4 regions of the Mesorhizobium sp. M0018 genome follow, and region 4 is predicted to be linked to each of the others. Evidence: predicted binding sites of a transcription regulator. Region 4 holds the regulator's gene; each other region holds the start of a gene.
The links. Region 4 encodes PhoB, which activates phosphate uptake and scavenging genes when phosphate is short. Its sites were predicted from a motif close to TGTCATNNANCTGTCAT; they were not measured.
Positions count from the first base shown of each region.

Region 1 (4,207 bases), on a different contig from region 4:
GGCCAGCAACGATCGCATCGGCGCATTGCGGACGGCGGCGACGGCCCTGATCGATATGCTCGAAGCGGCGAAGTCGCCGACGCGCAGCGTACGTGTCGCGGTGGTGCCGTTCGTCACCGCCGTCAACGTCAAGGGCGAGGACTACGATCCGGCCTGGATCGACATGGCCGGCAAATCGCCGAACAATGGCGCCAATTTCCCCTTGGTCGGCGGCAAGCGCGTCAACCATATGGATCTGTTCAAGCAATTGGGCGTCGAATGGAGAGGCTGCGTCGAAGCGCGGCCAGGAACCAACAATGTTTCCGACATTTCGCCCGACCAAAACAAACCGGACACCCTGTTCGTACCTTATTTCGCGCCGGACGATCCAGGTAACGCTAGAAATCCAAACAGCTCCTACGGCAATTCAGCGACCGGCTACAACAATTCCTATCTCGACGATACCGTCGTCACCCTGCTTCCCGGCCTCACCAGCGACATGGCGAAGTACAGTGTTTCGACGATGAAGCTGATCAACGACAAGAGAGGCCCACTGACTATCGGCCCAAACCGGGCCTGTCCGACGCCGATAGTGCCGCTGACCGATGATTTCGACAAATTGCGGAAGGCCGTCGGTGAGATGATCGAATGGAACGGCTCGGGGACCAATGTTTCGGAAGGCTTGTCATGGGGGATGCGGGTGCTCTCGCCGGAACCGCCTTACAGCGACGGCGCGCCGTTCAGGGCGTCAGGCACGACCAAAACGGTGCTGCTGCTCACCGACGGCGAGAATGTTGTCTATGGCGCGAAGGATACGCCACAGAAGTCGGACTATGGCTCCTACGGATTCCTGGCCTCGGGTCGGTTTGGATCCAGCGACCAGACCGCGGCTGCGCGCAATGTCGACGATTGGACAACCAATGTATGCAACACATTGAAGAAGCAGGACGTGCAGATCTTCACAGTGCTGCTGCAGGCCGACACCGCAGCCAACCGCAAACTCTACGAGGCCTGCGCATCGTCGCCGTCGGATTATTACCCGACCAACGACGTCAGTCAGCTCGAAGGCGTCTTCCTGAAAATCGGAAGCTCGATTTCGCAGCTGCACTTGACGAACTGAACGACGTCGGCCGCTCTCCCGCCGCCGCTGCTCAACTCGTGTGTGCAGCCACTTTGCCTGTGGTTTCGGGGAAGAAATCGGGCGCCGCATGGCGCTTGCCGAACATCATGTCGTATTGCAGCAGACGGAAGTCGCGGATTGCCGGATCGATCTCTTTCTGACGCGACCAATCGGGGGTGGCGTCGCCCCCCGGTGCCAAAAGCAAATTGCGGTCGATAACGCGGTAGCGCTCTCGCAACTGTCCGAGGAAGCCGGTGTAATAGGGATGGCTGATGCCGGCTGTCTTCAGGATATGGTAGGGCAGGAAGGACGGGCTGACGGCGCCCAGATCCTCGGTCGGGCCGCTGCGATTCGACCAGACGATCAGCGGCGTCTGGTGGTGCAGCAGCATCTGGTCGGCCGCCTCCTTGCGCGGCGCAACATTGTCCTTCAGGAAGCCGGTCTCGACGTAGACCGGCCCAAGCGGCGGCAGATGGTCGCCGAAGAACGCGATGACGGTCGGCCGCTCGCGTTTCTTCGCCCATTCGATCAGCCGCTCGAGGCCGCGGTCCGCGTCGGAAGAGCCTTCGGCATAGCTCAACAGCGATTCACGCGCCCATTGGCTGATCGGCGCCTGCACCTTGTGGGTCGGATTGTTATAGCGATACGGCTCATACGGCCCGTGGTTCTGCAGGCTGACGGCGAAAAAGAACACCGGCTCGGCGCTGGTATCGGCTTCGTGGATGATCTCGTCGGTCATCGCAGCGTCCGACGCGAGCGGTCCGCGCTTCTGCATGGGCGGCAACGTCTCCTCGGACTTGAAGTCGTTGAAGCCGAAATCGGCATAGACGGCCCCCCGGTTCCAGAACCAGTTAGTGCCGGGATGGATGGCGCGCGCCCGGTAGCCCTGACTTTTCAGGAAGGTCGCCAGCGAGGGAGTCGGTGTCCGCACATATTGCTGGTAGGGAATGCTGCCCGCCGGCAGGAAGGCGTTGGAAAAGCCGGTCAGGGCCTCGAACTCGATGTTGGCCGTCATGCCGCCGAACTCGGGCGAGAACATGTAACCCGTGCGCAGTGCCCGCACATTGGGGATAGGGTCGGGTGTGATGGTGACGCCGGGTAGCTTGGTCGGATCCCAGAAGGATTCGCTCATGACGACGATGATGTCGGGCTTCTCGGCAGGTACCGAGGCGGTCACCTGCGGTTTGCCGATCGCTTCGATCGCCTTGTCGGAATAGCCGGGCGGCGCCGAGACATGCGCCATCGGAACGTTAAGCGCGAAGGCGAGCGCAAAACCGTTCGAGGCATAGTTTTCCTTCTGGTCCCACATGATCGGGATGATCTGCAGCCGGTCGCGCGTCCACGAGAAAGTGGCATAGTCCATGATGGAAACGAAGAAGGCGATCAGCGGTACTGTCAGCGTCAGCCGGGCAAGGCGGCCCTTGTGGCTGAGCGCCGGAACGCGGCGGCGCCATAGCCGCCAGCCATAGACGAGCAGCGACAGCCCGCCGACGATGCCGATCGCCAGGGCAATGGCGGTTCCCGGGCGATCGCGTACCAGAAGCGGCATCAGTGCCACGATCTGCCGGGAATAAAGGAAATCGGTCGGATAGAGCGGATCGCCGAGATACAGCGACTTCTGGTGGCCGACGAACGCCAGCGACAATGTCAGCGGCGCGACGATCATCAGGCTCTGATGACTGCGGCCGAGCACGGCGTCGAGGCCGATGAGGATCAGCGCAAAAATGATGATCGTGGTCCAGCCGGGTTTGAAAGGCTGCAGAAAGAAATCAATGGTGCCGGCAAAGTTGCCGCGCACGATCAGTTCGATGGCAAACACAAGGATGGCCGCAGCCAGCAAGCTGATAAGGCCATAGCGGATGACAGGCCATTTGCGCGCCGGCAGATAGCCGGTCGACGGATCGCCTTCAAGAAACTGGGGCGCCGCCTCGGCTGCGCTCTGCTTGGTCTTTGCCACTTCAATAGTTCCCCGGCCCGCAACAAAAGCGTCACTCGATTGTCATCGAACTGTCACGCAAAGCCTAGCGCCTGTGGCGGAAATAAGAAGAGCCAGCAAACAAATCGTGAGCGGTTTTCATCATGAGTGATCGCCAAAAAGCCTGCCGAAACAGGCACTCGGCCGATATTACGCGATCAAGGTTGGACTTGACTTGGCCGCACGCCTTGCGTCACAGGCAACGTGAACCAGCAGCTGGGAGCCGCCGATGGCCATCGCATTCACCTTTCCGGGGCAGGGCAGCCAGGCTGTCGGCATGGGCAAGGACCTCGCCGATACCTTTGTGGAATCGCGGCGGATCTTCGAGGAAGTTGACGACGCGCTCGGCGAAAACCTATCGAAGCTGATCTGGGAAGGCCCGGAAGAGACGCTGACGCTGACCGCCAACGCCCAGCCGGCGCTGATGGCGGTGTCGCTTGCCGCAATCCGGGCGCTGGAGGCGCGCGGCTTCTCCCTGAACGGCAAGGTCACCTATGTCGCCGGCCACTCGCTCGGCGAATATTCGGCACTTGCGGCCGCAGGTTTCGTTTCGGTCGCCGACGCCGCCCGGCTGTTGCGCATCCGCGGCAATGCCATGCAGGCGGCTGTGCCGGCCGGCGAGGGCGCCATGGCGGCGATCATCGGGCTGGAACAGGCCGACGTCGAAGCCGCTTGCGCAGAGGCCGCCCAGGGCGCCGCCAAAGATCCCGCACAAGCCTTGGTTTGCCAGATCGCCAATGACAATGGCGGCGGCCAGCTGGTGATCTCCGGCGCCAGGCCAGCGGTCGAACTGGCGGCGAGGCTATGCACGGAGAAGGGCGCCAAGCGGGCGCTGATGCTGCAGGTCTCGGCGCCCTTCCATTCGGCATTGATGAAGCCTGCGGCCGAGATCATGCGGGAGGCGCTGGCCGCCGTGACGAAGAGTGCGCCGGTCGTGCCGCTGGTCTCCAATGTTACGGTGACCCCGACGAGCGATCCCGACGAGATCGCCCGCCGACTCGTCGAACAGGTGATCGGGCGCGTGCGCTGGCGCGAAACGGTGGAGTGGTTCGGCAGCAACGGCGTTGTGACGCTTTACGAAGTGGGCGCCGGCAAGGTGCTGTCGGGGCTGGCCCGCCGCATCAACCGCGACA
Region 1 covers NZ_JAMYVL010000038.1:18,901-23,107, reverse strand. Annotated here, with positions in the region: gene NKJ81_RS30550 (pilus assembly protein TadG-related protein) at 1-1,099, shown strand, start outside; gene NKJ81_RS30545 (LTA synthase family protein) at 1,131-3,056, opposite strand; gene fabD (ACP S-malonyltransferase) at 3,304-4,207, shown strand, end outside.
Region 1: the regulator PhoB is predicted to act here: its motif matches at 3,097-3,113, upstream of NKJ81_RS30545 (LTA synthase family protein).

Region 2 (4,207 bases), 100 kb from region 4:
CGCAGTAGGTGATTCTCCTGGCGATCAGCTCGACAGGAATTCTCGCGCCGTCGCTGCCCCTTAACTTCGCTTCCTGCGCCTGTTCGCCGAAGCCGGACATATCGGCTGCGCTCTGTCCGTCGAAAAGCTCGCCGAGTTGCATCGTGTTCAGGGTGGCTGTCGCTGTTCCGGTCAGCTTCGCCATACTGTCATTGGCGCTGACGATGCGGGTGCCATCGCAAACGATCAGACCTTCCACCGCCGCATTGGCGAGATCGTGCATGCGATCGGCCTCGAGCTTCTGGTGGCGAAAGCGCAGATCGATCCACAGCGCGGCACCCGACAGCACAAGGATTACCAGGCTGGCGACCGCTGCGGCAAAGGCCTGGGAAATGGGCTCGATGGAATGTTCGGATATTTCAATCGAGGAATCCGGAATGATCGACACCGCGGCCATCGCGATGAAATGCAAGCTGCAAATGGCCAGCGTCAAAAGCGCGGCGCCGCCGAGAGTCGCGAGCGCTGACGGGCGGCGCAAGACGACAAGAAGCGCCAGTGCCGCGAGGCTTACGCCGGCCAGAAGCGATATCGCGACAAGGAGCAGGTTCCAAACGAGCCGGCCTTCGACCTCGAAAGCTGCCATGCCGATGTAGTGCATCGTCGCGATGGCGCCGCCCAGAATGGCGCCACCGACGAGGAAATGGTCGATGCCGCGGCGCAAGGTGGCGACCCACATCCCAAGCGCGGTCATGATAACGGCGGCGGCAAGCGAAAAGGCGGATAATCCCGGATTGTATGCGTTCGGTATTCCCGGCGTAAACGCGGTCATGGCGATGAAATGCGTCGCCCATATGCCGAACCCGGTCGAGGCCGCGGCGATCATCAGCCAGACAAGCCGGTTTCGCTCGGTCGATCGGCCGACATGCTTAAGGAGATTAACTGCTGAGAAACAAGAAATTCCACAGACGAGTGCAGCGAGCGCAACCAGTCTCAGGTCGTGCTGATTTACGATACAATTATAGACCGTCAGCATCCTGTTCACTCGGTCTGCCAAAACTAACAGGGGAGGTGTGACGGATTAGCTCTTGGAGATTTTAACGAATGGTTAACCCGCGGGCCATGAGGCGGGTCTTTTCGGGGGAAAACCGATGCCGCGCCGAAAAGGCGGTGATGTCGTTTCTGACGCCGCGCTTTCGGTAGCGAGTGCACTTTAGGAAGAAATGGTGTTCATTGATCCGCAACAAAACCGTTGTCCCATTGTCATCAGCGCCACATATTGGCTTTGCGGAGGTGCCCCCTTTCGCCAATGACAAACGGGAGATGAAACATGAAGTTCTTCGGCTTTGCGGCCGGTATCGCCGCCACCGTGACCCTGCTTTCCACCACCTCCGCCTTCGCCGTCACGCAGATCAGCTGGTGGCACGCCATGACCGGCGCCAACGCCGAGGTCGTCGCCAAGATCTCCAAGGATTTCAACGCCAGCCAGAGCGACTATGAGCTCGTTCCGGTGTTCAAGGGCACCTATCCGGAGACGCTGAATGCCGGCATCGCTGCCTTTCGTGCCGGGCAAGCGCCAGATATCCTCCAGGTGTTCGACGTCGGCACCGGCGTGATGATGGCGGCCGAGGGTGCGATAAAGCCGGTGGCCGATGTGATGACCGGCGCCGGGATGACTTTCGACAAGAGCCAGTATCTGCCCGGCATCGTCGGCTATTATTCGAAGCCGGACGGCACCATGCTATCGTTCCCCTACAACTCTTCCTCGCCGATCCTCTATTACAACAAGGACATCTTCCAGAAGGCAGGCCTCGACGTGAACAATCCGCCCAAGACGTGGAACGAGGTGTGGGAAGCTGCCAAGAAGATCAAGACGAGCGGCGCCGCCCCTTGCGGCTATACCTCGACCTGGCTGACCTGGATCCACCTGGAGAATTTCGCGGCGTGGAATGACGTGCCTTGGGCCACCCAGCAGAATGGCCTGGCCGGCGGTGATGTCGAACTCAAGATCAATGCGCCGATTTTCGTCAACCACTTCCAGGCGCTCGCTGACCTGGCCAAGGACGGCACATTCAAATATGGCGGGCGCACCTCCGAAGCCAAGCAGATATTCCTCGCCGGCGAATGCGGCATCTTCACCGAATCGTCGGGCGGCCTCGGCGATATCGTCAAGTCCGGCATGAACTATGGCATCGGCCAGCTTCCTTACGACAGTGACGCCAAGGGTGCCCCGCAGAACACGACGCCGGGCGGTGCCAGCCTGTGGGTGTTCGGCAACAAGTCGGACGAGGAATACAAGGGCGTCGCGGCCTTCTTTGCCTATCTGTCCAAGACCGATGTGCAGGAATATCTGTACCAGAAGTCGGGATATTTGCCAGTGACGCTCGCGGCATACGAGGCGACTAAGAAATCAGGCTTCTATGACAAGAACCCCGGCCGCGAGACACCCATCCTGCAGATGATCGGCAAGTCGCCGACCGACAATTCGAAGGGCGTGCGCCTGCCGAATCTGCCGCAGGTGCGTGATATCCAGAACGAGGAGCTGGAGAAGATGCTGGCCGGCCAGCAAACCGCCCAGCAGGCACTCGACAATGCGGTTGCGCGCGGCAACGCGGCGATCAAGGAAGCGCTGGAGAACTGACGGGATTATCTCAGTTAGTCGGTTGGAATATCGCCCACGCGAGCTCGCGCGGGCGATGCCTGGATAGCGAGGGAAATCAGCCTGTCTCCACGCGTCGTCTTTCCCAACAAGATCCTGCCCCACCTGCTGGTGGCGCCACAACTCGCCATCACCCTGGTTTTCTTCTACTGGCCGGCCGGTCAGGCGCTGTACCAGTCGATGCTCAGGCAAGACCCATTCGGGCTGAAGAGCAGGTTCGTCTGGTTTGCCAATTTCCGGAAGGTGCTGGCCGATCCGGCCTACCTCAACTCGATCAAGGTCACAGTAGTGTTCTCTCTTGCGACCGCGATCGTTGCCATGGTTGTGGCCCTGCTGCTCGCGGTCATGGCCGAGAAGGCCGTGCGCGGCAAAGGCCTTTACCGCACACTGTTGATATGGCCTTACGCCGTGGCGCCGGCGATTGCCGGCATGCTTTGGCTTTTCCTGTTCAATCCCTCGATCGGCTCGTTGGCCTATTTGCTGAGAAGCCTCGGCGTCGTATGGGACCCGCTGCTCAACGGCACCCACGCCATGATCCTGCTGGTGTCGGCTGCTGCCTGGAAGCAGATCAGCTACAACTTCCTGTTCTTCGTCGCCGGCCTGCAGGCGGTGCCGAAAACGCTGATCGAAGCGGCGGCCATGGACGGCGCCGGCGAAACCAAGCGCTTCTGGACCATCGTCTTCCCGCTGCTTGCGCCGACAACCTTTTTCCTGCTGGTCGTCAACACCGTCTATGCCCTGTTCGACACGTTCGGCATCGTTCATGCCGTCACCGGCGGCGGGCCGGGCAAGACGACAGAGACGCTGGTCTACAAGGTCTACAATGACGGCTTCGTCAATCTGATCCTGGGCGATTCGGCGGCGCAGTCGGTCATCCTGATGGCCATCGTCATTGCGCTCACAGTGATCCAGTTCCGCTATGTGGAACGCAAAGTCCATTACGGCTGAGGGCAGCGATGATCGGCCAGTCCCCGCTCCGCACCTTCATCGCCCATGCCGTGCTCATCCTCGGCATATTGATCGTGGCTTTTCCGATCTACTACACCTTCGTTGCCTCGACGCACACGCTGCAAACGATCCTCAGGCCGCCCCTGCCGCTCTTGCCCGGCGGCCAGCTATGGAACAATTACAGCGAGGCGCTGTTCGGCGGCATCGGTCGTATCGGCGGGGTCAGCGTCGGCAGGCTGCTCCTCAACACCATGATCATGGCGCTCGGCGTTGCGGTGGGAAAGATCTTCATCTCGATCCTGTCGGCCTACGCGATCGTGTTCTTTCGCTTTCCGCTGCGCATGACCTTCTTCTGGCTGATCTTCATCACCTTGATGCTTCCAGTCGAGGTGCGCATCCTGCCGACCTACAAGGTGATGGTCGATCTCGGCATGATCGACACCTATGCCGGCCTGATCGTCCCGCTGATCGCCTCAGCCACCGCAACGCTGCTGTTTCGCCAGTTCTTCATGACCATACCGGGCGAATTGGTGGAGGCGGCGCGTGTCGACGGTGCCGGGCCATGGCGCTTCTTTTTCGATATTCTGGTGCCGCTGTCGCGGACAAACATCGCCGCGCTGTTCG
Region 2 covers NZ_JAMYVL010000005.1:48,474-52,680, reverse strand. Annotated here, with positions in the region: gene NKJ81_RS08570 (bifunctional diguanylate cyclase/phosphodiesterase) at 1-1,012, opposite strand, end outside; gene ugpB (sn-glycerol-3-phosphate ABC transporter substrate-binding protein UgpB) at 1,307-2,617, shown strand; gene ugpA (sn-glycerol-3-phosphate ABC transporter permease UgpA) at 2,699-3,583, shown strand; gene ugpE (sn-glycerol-3-phosphate ABC transporter permease UgpE) at 3,592-4,207, shown strand, end outside.
Region 2: the regulator PhoB is predicted to act here: its motif matches at 1,238-1,254, upstream of ugpB (sn-glycerol-3-phosphate ABC transporter substrate-binding protein UgpB).

Region 3 (4,207 bases), on a different contig from region 4:
GGATGTACGGCTGGGCGGCGGCGTTTCTACGATCCGGCAATATCTCAAGGAAAAGCTCATCGACGAAATGCATCTGGCGATCTCACCGGTCCTGCTAGGCGCCGGCGAGAGCCTTTTTGCCGGCATCGACATGCCCAAGCTCGGCTATCGCTGCAGCGAGCAGGTCGCGACGCCGAAGGCCACGCATGTCATCATCGAGCGCACCTAGCTTGTTGCAGGGTGCCGCCATGGAGCGGCGCCCTCCTCGCCGCTTTAGTCAGTACTTCTCCGGCACATACAGTTCGCGCGGCAGTACCTGGCGCTCGTATTCGGGATTGAAGACGCGCTCCGGCAGTGTGATCTCCTCGTGCGGCACCTCCTCATAGGGCATCTGCTTGAGGAGATGGTCGATGCAGTTCAGCCGTGCCCGTTTCTTGTCGTTGCCCTCGACGATGAACCACGGGGCTTCCGGGATATTGGTGCGGGCGAACGTTTCTTCCTTGGCCTTGGTGTACTGCTCCCAGCGCACGCGCGACTGGAGGTCCATCGGCGACAGTTTCCATTGCTTCATCGGGTCATGGATGCGCATCAAAAAGCGCATCTGCTGCTCCTCGTCGGTGATCGAAAACCAGTATTTGACAAGCGTAATGCCTGAGCGGACCAGCATGCGTTCGAAATCCGGAACGTCGCGGAAGAACTCCTCGACCTGATCCGGCTGGGCAAAGCCCATTACCCGCTCGACGCCGGAGCGGTTGTACCAGGAGCGGTCGAACAGCACGATCTCGCCGCCGGCCGGCAGATGCGGAACGTAGCGCTGGAAATACCATTGCGACTTCTCGCGCTCGGTCGGCGCCGGAAGTGCTGCGACGCGGCAGATGCGCGGATTAAGCCTCTGGGTGATGCGCTTGATAACACCACCCTTGCCCGCCGAGTCGCGGCCCTCGAAAACCACGACGAGCTTCTTCTTGTGATAGGCGACCCAGGACTGCAGCTTGATCAACTCGGATTGCAGCGTGATGAGATCGCGAAAATACTGCAGGCGATCGATCGATGGCGGATGTGCATTCTTGTAGATCTTGGCGATCTCCATCGACAGCGCCGGCTCCGAGATTTCCAGCTCATAGTCTTCATCCAGCGTGTCGGCGAGTTCCGCTTCCAGCCAGTCCCTGGCCGGGGAATTCTGTTTTATCTCGGTCATTTACGCTGCTCCGCTTACAGGCCTTGCCGGCCGCTGTCAGGCGCTCTGCCGCCCGGCCCGGCGGCCGGAAATCGAAGCGCTGGACCGATGTTAGTATAGGCCGGCAATGACGGTTTTATTGCAGCCACTACTGCGCTGGCTGTGCGTTTCAATCCGCAAGATGTGATCGAGCTTGCCCTGCGGAACGGGCGACAAGCGGAACGAATTATCCTACAAATAGCCGGTTCATTGAGGGCTGTCGTCTGCAACGCCCTTTCCCGATAAATTGTGAGGATACGACATGGAATACCGCATTCTCGGCCGTTCCGGGCTGAAGGTTTCGACGCTGACCATGGGCACCATGACGTTCGGCGGCGGCGGCGCGTTTTCGGCGGTCGGCAAGACCGACCTCGACGAGGCGCGCCGGATGATCGACCTTTGCATCGATGCCGGCGTCAATGTCATCGACACCGCCAATGTCTATTCGAACGGCGTGTCGGAAGAGATCATCGGCGAGGCGCTTGGCGGCAAGCGCAAGGGCGACGTGCTGATCGCCTCCAAGGCGCGCATGCGGATCGGCAAAGGCCCCAATGATGAAGGCCTGTCGCGCTACCATCTGATCCGCGAATGCGAGAGGAGCCTGAAGCGGCTCAGGACGGATGTCATCGACATCTATTTCCTGCACGAGTGGGATGGCCTGACACCGCTTGAGGAAACCATCGCCGCGCTCGACACGCTGGTCGCGCAGGGCAAGGTCCGTTATGTCGGCTGCTCCAATTATTCCGGCTGGCAAGTGATGAAGGGGCTGGGGATCAGCGACCGTCATCACCAGCCGCGCTTCGTCACCCAGCAGATCCATTACACGTTGGAAGCGCGCGAGGCCGAGTATGAATTGTTACCGATCTCGGTCGACCAGGGGCTCGGCGTGCTGGTCTGGAGCCCGCTTGCCGGCGGGTTGCTGTCCGGCAAATACCACCGTGACCAGCCGACCGCCCGCCAGCTCAGCGGCTGGTCGGAACCGCCGATCCGCGACGAGGACCGGCTGTGGCGGATCGTCGACACGCTGATCGATATCGGCAATAACCACGGCGTGTCGGCGGCGCAGGTGGCGCTTGCCTGGCTGCTCGGCCGGCCCGCTGTCAGTTCGCTGGTGATCGGCGGACGAACCGAAGCGCATTTCAAAGACAATATCGCCGCTGCAAGCCTTGTGCTTGCCGATGAGGAGCGCACACGGCTCGATGTGGTCAGCAGGCCGCCCGTGCTCTATCCTTACTGGCACCAGCAATTCACGGCAAAGGACCGGTTCGGGCCGGCCGATCTCGTTCTCGACCGCGACGGCGCCTGAAAAGCCGGGCTCTCCGGACTGCGCCGAGATATGGAGCCCGATCGTGCCTTGCGGTGTTGTGTTTGCGGTCCAATGCTCCTAGGCAAAGGCCAAGCACAACGAAAGGAAACGATATGGCACGAGCACCGAACTACGGTCAGGAACGCAAGGAACGCGACCGGCAGAAGGCTGCCAAGAAGGCGGAAAAGCAGGCTGCCAAGGTCGCAGCCAAGGAGCGATCGAAGCCCGAGGGCGAGAGCGAGTCCCAAACCAAAACCGAAACGGCAGAGTGATGATATCCGGGCTGTCAGGCGGGCCGGGCCTCGGTCAAATCCCGCTATGCCTCAGGCAGGCGCCTTGTCGCTGACGAAGACGTTCACTTCACGAGCGGCGGCAATGAAGGCCCGTCTTGCGTTCATGGCCGGCTTGTCGCCGGCCAGCGCATCATGACAGGCTTGCAACGCTTCGCGGTGCTTGGGGCTGCGCTTGCCGGGCCAATTGTTGAGGAGGTAGTCGGAAGCCTCGCGGGCCGTACGCAAGAGCTGATTGCTTCCCGCCGCGCCCTTGACGGTCACGGGTGTGTCAAATCGGTTGTTTTCCATCGCCGCTCTTACGCCATCGGCATTTGCGAAGCGAGACCGAAAGTAGCATTCTTCGCTCATCTGCTCTTTTCGTGATCAATGGCAGCCGATCCTCACTCAAGCGACGACGGCAAATCCCCGGGCGCGCAGGCCGCGCCGGTCGTTGCGCAGCGAGGTCACCAGCCGGTCGCGGCTGCCGATGATATGGGCCGAAAGCAGGCGGGCGGCGGTATCGGCATCGCCGGCCCGCACCGCCGACAGAATGGCATGGTGTTGGGCCCAGGCACGGCCGAGCGCTGCCTCGTCGCGAACCTCGAGCCAGCGGGCGCGCGACAGGCGCGTCATCGCATCGCGAACCGCTCTGAACAGGAACTCGTTGCCTGACAGGCGTGCCAGCTCAATATGAAAATCCCTGCCGACGCGATGCCATTCCTCACGCGGCGTCTTGTCGTCGCAAGAATCGAGCATCGCCTCGATGATTTCGACGGCACTTCTGTCCTGCAAGGTGCAAGTCAGCCTGACTGCCGCGACCTCGACCGCCTCGCGATAGACGGCGATCTGCTCCAGCTCGGCAAGATTGATTGGCGAGACCGTCCAGCCGCGGCCGTCGCGGCAGATCAGGCCTTCGGTCTCGAGCCGCAGCAACGCAGCCCTGACCGGCGTGCGCGAGGCGCCGAAGCGGCTTTCGACCCAGCGCTCCGTCAGCCGCTCGCCGGGACCAATCTCGAGCCCGAGGATCATCTCGCGAAGCTGCTTTTCGACGTTCTGCATCTGCGACATTGGCGTTCCGTTCAGGTCATTCGTTCCGGCAATCGGGTCACTGGCCGGCGTTGGCCGATCACGCCGGCCTTTGTCGATCATGTTTGAGAGGCCCGCATTGACAGCGACGGGGCTTGCGTTCATGACAGATACCAGCTTGGTATCCCAAATTGGTATCCACAGCAAGTTTCATGCAAGCTGGCCGGACAGGACAGACATGCCGCAAGACGCCAACCGCGCCACGCACAACGTCCACTGGCGCCGCAATCTCGCCGTGTGTTTTGCCGGCTCGTTCAGCACGCTTGTAGCGATGACGCTGCTGTTGCCCTTCCTGCCGCTTTACGTCGGGCAGCTGGGCGCAGAGGGCCATGCGGCGATCGTGCAGTG
Region 3 covers NZ_JAMYVL010000027.1:10,614-14,820, reverse strand. Annotated here, with positions in the region: gene NKJ81_RS27895 (dihydrofolate reductase family protein) at 1-208, shown strand, start outside; gene ppk2 (polyphosphate kinase 2) at 257-1,177, opposite strand; gene NKJ81_RS27885 (aldo/keto reductase) at 1,458-2,501, shown strand; gene NKJ81_RS27880 (hypothetical protein) at 2,615-2,773, shown strand; gene NKJ81_RS27875 (DUF982 domain-containing protein) at 2,825-3,082, opposite strand; gene NKJ81_RS27870 (GntR family transcriptional regulator) at 3,179-3,841, opposite strand; gene NKJ81_RS27865 (multidrug efflux MFS transporter) at 4,038-4,207, shown strand, end outside.
Region 3: the regulator PhoB is predicted to act here: its motif matches at 1,284-1,300, upstream of ppk2 (polyphosphate kinase 2).

Region 4 (4,207 bases):
CCTTCCACACCGACACGGTCTGTGTGCCGAGCGCGATGCGGTTCAGCGCGGCGTGGTCGCCGTCCTGGCCCGAAACCGGAACCGATCCGGCCAGCCCTTGCGCTGTCAGCGCGGCGACGACGCCGCCGGCAGTGCCGTCATTGGCCGCGACCACGGCATCGACCTTGTTGTCGTTGGCGGTCAGGAACTGTTCCATGTTCTTCTGAGCGTTGGCCGGCAGCCAGCCGTCGGTATAGGCCTCGCCGACATTCTTGATCTTGCCGCTGTCTATTGCCGCCTTCAGCACCTCCATCGAACCGGCAAACAGGAAATCGGCATTCGGATCGGAACCCGAACCCTTGATGAAGACATAGTTGCCTTCCGGCTTCACCTTGAAGACTTCCCGGGCCTGCATGCGGCCGACTTCCTTGTTGTCGAAGGTCAGGTAAAAGACGTCCTTGTTCTCGATCAGCCGGTCGTAGCCGACAACCGGAATACCTTCGTCCAGCGCCTTTTGCACGGCCGGCCCGATGGCCGAGGCGTCCTGCGCCAGGATGATCAGTGCGGTGGCGCCCTGCGAGATCAGGCTCTCGACGTCGGTGAGCTGCTTGCCGGGGTTGGACTGTGCGTCGGCGGAAATATACTTGTCGCCTGCGGCCTCGATGGCCGCCTTCATTGCGGCCTCGTCGGTCTTCCAGCGCTCTTCCTGGAAGTTCGACCAGGAAACGCCGATGACCTTGTCTTTAGCCTGCGCCACCGACGCCAGCGCCAGCGTCATGGCGACACCCGCCAGAATGGCGGTCGTGAATTTCTTCATCATATCCTCCCTGCGCCGCGTACGGCGTGACCAATTGGCTCAAAGACCAGCTTAGAAGCTCTAATTTTTTCGAGCCTCGAAAAAATACTGGCCCGATCTCCGGCTGCTGTCAACATCGATTCTGATGGATTTTGATGACTCTGCGAGTTTTTTCGAGCGTCGGAATAAACGATGACAGCGCCACCTGCATCTGACACTATTTGCCTCATCCGACACTATTTGTCGGACATTACCGACGGCTTCCGGTTCATGAGCGGCCGCGGCAACCGGGAGGAAAGCAAAACAATGTCGGTCGGAATCCGCCATGACGATTTGCGCCGGCGCAACCGGGCGATCGTGATCTCGGCGGTGCGCCGGGCCGGCCAGCCATCGCGTACTGAGATCGCAGCTACCACCGGCCTCAGTCATTCGACCATATCGGCGATTTCTTCCGACCTGATACGGGAAGGCATCCTCGCCGAGAGCAAGCCAAGTGAGCCCGTTTCGTTGAAACGCGGTCGTCCGCAAGTCGGCCTCGCCCTCAACCCGGAAGCGGCGGCGGTGCTGACCGTGGTGTTGTCGCTGAATTTCCTTTCGGCCGCCATTATCGACTATACGGGACAGGTGGTCGCCGAGGAACAGCGCCGGCTGGACACGCTGACTATGCCGCGCGACGAGCTGATCCGTGAATGCATGGCCATCGTCCGGCGCCGGCTGCAGGATCCAGATCTTGACGTCCGCAGTGTCGCCCGCATCGCCCTGGCGATTCAGGGCATTACCGACTCCCCTGCACGCGCCATGCTGTGGTCGCCGATCACGCCGCAGACCGACATCGCCTTTGCCGACATGCTGGAGGACGAATTCGGCATCCCGGCAACGGTGGAGAACGACTGCAACATGATGGCGGTGGCTTTGCGCTGGCGCAATCCGGATCGCTATCGCGATGACTTCATCGCCATCCTGCTTTCGCATGGCATCGGCATGGGGCTGGTGCTGAAGGGCGAACTGTTCACCGGGACGCATTCCTCGGGCGGCGAATTTGGCCACATGATCCATCGTCCGGGCGGCGCGCTCTGCCGTTGCGGGCGGCGCGGCTGCATCGAGGCGTATGCCGGCAACTACGCCATCTGGCGCAACGCCAGGCAGATGAGCGAAGACAGCGAACCGGTCGCCGACGTCAGCGACGCCGACATGCGCGCACTGGCGGCCCGGGCGCGCGAGAAAGATGGGCCGGAACGCGAGGCCTACCGCAAGGCCGGCGAAGCGCTGGGTTTCGGTCTCGGCTCGCTGTTCGCGCTGATCGATCCGGCACCGGTCGCGATGGTCGGCGCCAGTGCCGCCGCCTTCGATCTGATCGAGCCGGCCTTGCGGAAGGCAATCGCCCAGACCGCCGGCGGCCAGCATTCAGGCTCGATCTCCTTCGATACAGAGCCGAACGAATTGCCTCTGATCCGCGAAGGCTGCGCGATGCGGGCGTTAAGCTTCGTCGACCAGGAGATTTTCGCGCCGGGCGCGCAAATGAGGCCCAGCGTCAGAAAGAACGTAGCCTGACCAGGCGGGTCAATCTTCCCTGATCGCATAGCCGGCGCCGCGGATGGTGCGGATGACATCCGGCATCCGGCCGTTGTTGACGGCTTTGCGCAGCCGCCCGACATGCACGTCGACGGTGCGTTCGTCGATGTAGATTGTCTCCCCCCAGACATTATCGAGTAACTGGCTGCGCGAGAAGACACGGCCCGGATGCCGCATCATGAACTCGAGCAGCCGGAATTCGGTCGGCCCGAGCCTGATTTCGCTCTTCTTGCGATAGACCCTGTGCGATTCGCGATCGAGCACGATGTCGCCGACCTTCAGCACGCTGGACAGCACTTCCGGCTTGGCGCGCCGCAGCAGCGCCTTGACCCTGGCCATGAATTCCGGTGTCGAAAACGGCTTGACCAGATAGTCGTCGGCGCCGGTCGAAAGACCGCGCACCCGGTCGCTCTCCTCGCCGCGCGCGGTCAGCATGATGATCGGCAGCCGCTCGGTTTCGGGGCGCACCCGCAACCGACGACAGAGCTCGATGCCGGAAACCGCTGGTATCATCCAGTCGAGCACCAAAAGGTCGGGCACATTCTCCTGCAAACGGATCTCGGCTTCGTCGCCGCGTGTCACCACCTCGACCTGGTAGCCTTCGGATTCGAGATTGTAGCGGAGCAGCACACCCAACGGCTCCTCGTCCTCCACCACCATTATGCGTGGTGCGATCATCGGCTGGGCACCCCCATCATGTCACCGGTGCGGACATTGTCGTTTCGTCCTGCTTCGGACGATTGACCGGCAATTGCTCGCCGGTCAGCACATAATACGCATTTTCGGCGATGTTGGTGACATGGTCGCCGATCCGCTCCAGATTCTTGGCGCAGAACAGCAGGTGCGTGCAAGCGGTGATGTTGCGCGGATCTTCCATCATGTAGGTCAACAGCTCGCGGAACACGGACGTGTATTTGACGTCGATGCGCTCGTCGGCGGCACGCAGCTTGGCCAACGCGGCCGCATCGCCTGCAGCATATTCCTCGATGACACCCTGCACCTGGATGAGAACCAGCTGCGCCATCGCGTCGATGGAATGCGACAGGTCCCGCGGCGTGGCGCTGAGGCCGACCGCACTCACGCGCTTGGCGATATTCTTGGCAAGGTCGCCGATGCGTTCGAGGTCGCCCGCCATGCGGATCGCTCCGACCACATGGCGAAGATCGTGGGCCATCGGCTGGCGTTTGGCGATCAGGGTGATGGCGCGGTCGTCCAGTTCGCGTTGACGCGCATCCATGATGGCGTCGTCGGAAACGACGCGTTGCGCCAGCACGTTGTCGGAATTCAACAGCGCCTTGGTCGCCCCGCCGACCATCGAACCGGCGAGGTCGGCCATGTCGCGGATCAGCTTGCTGATCTGCTCGAGATCCTCGTCGAAAGAAGCGACTGTGTGTTCGCCCATGGTCCTGTCCTCATATGCATGATCGGAACGGCTCAGCCGAAGCGGCCAGTGATGTAGTCCTGCGTGCGCTTCTCGCGGGGCGACGTGAATATCTTCTCGGTCCGGTCGAACTCGACCAGTTCACCCAGATACATGAAGGCCGTCTGGCGCGACACGCGCGCCGCTTGCTGCATGTTGTGGGTGACGATGACGATCGTGTAGTCGGCTTGCAATTCGTCGATCAGTTCCTCGATCTTGGCAGTCGACAGCGGGTCGAGCGCCGAAGCCGGTTCGTCGAGCAGAATGACTTCCGGCTTCACCGCCACGGTGCGGGCGATACAGAGCCGCTGCTGCTGGCCGCCGGACAGGCTCAAGCCGCTGGCGTTGAGCTTGTCCTTGACCTCGCTCCACAGCGCGGCGCGCTTCAACGCCTGTTCGACGCGGCCGTCCATCTCGGACTTGCCGAGGTTCTCGTAAAG
Region 4 covers NZ_JAMYVL010000005.1:153,314-157,520, forward strand. Annotated here, with positions in the region: gene xylF (D-xylose ABC transporter substrate-binding protein) at 1-796, opposite strand, end outside; gene NKJ81_RS09155 (ROK family protein) at 1,082-2,326, shown strand; gene phoB (phosphate regulon transcriptional regulator PhoB) at 2,336-3,025, opposite strand; gene phoU (phosphate signaling complex protein PhoU) at 3,042-3,749, opposite strand; gene pstB (phosphate ABC transporter ATP-binding protein PstB) at 3,782-4,207, opposite strand, start outside.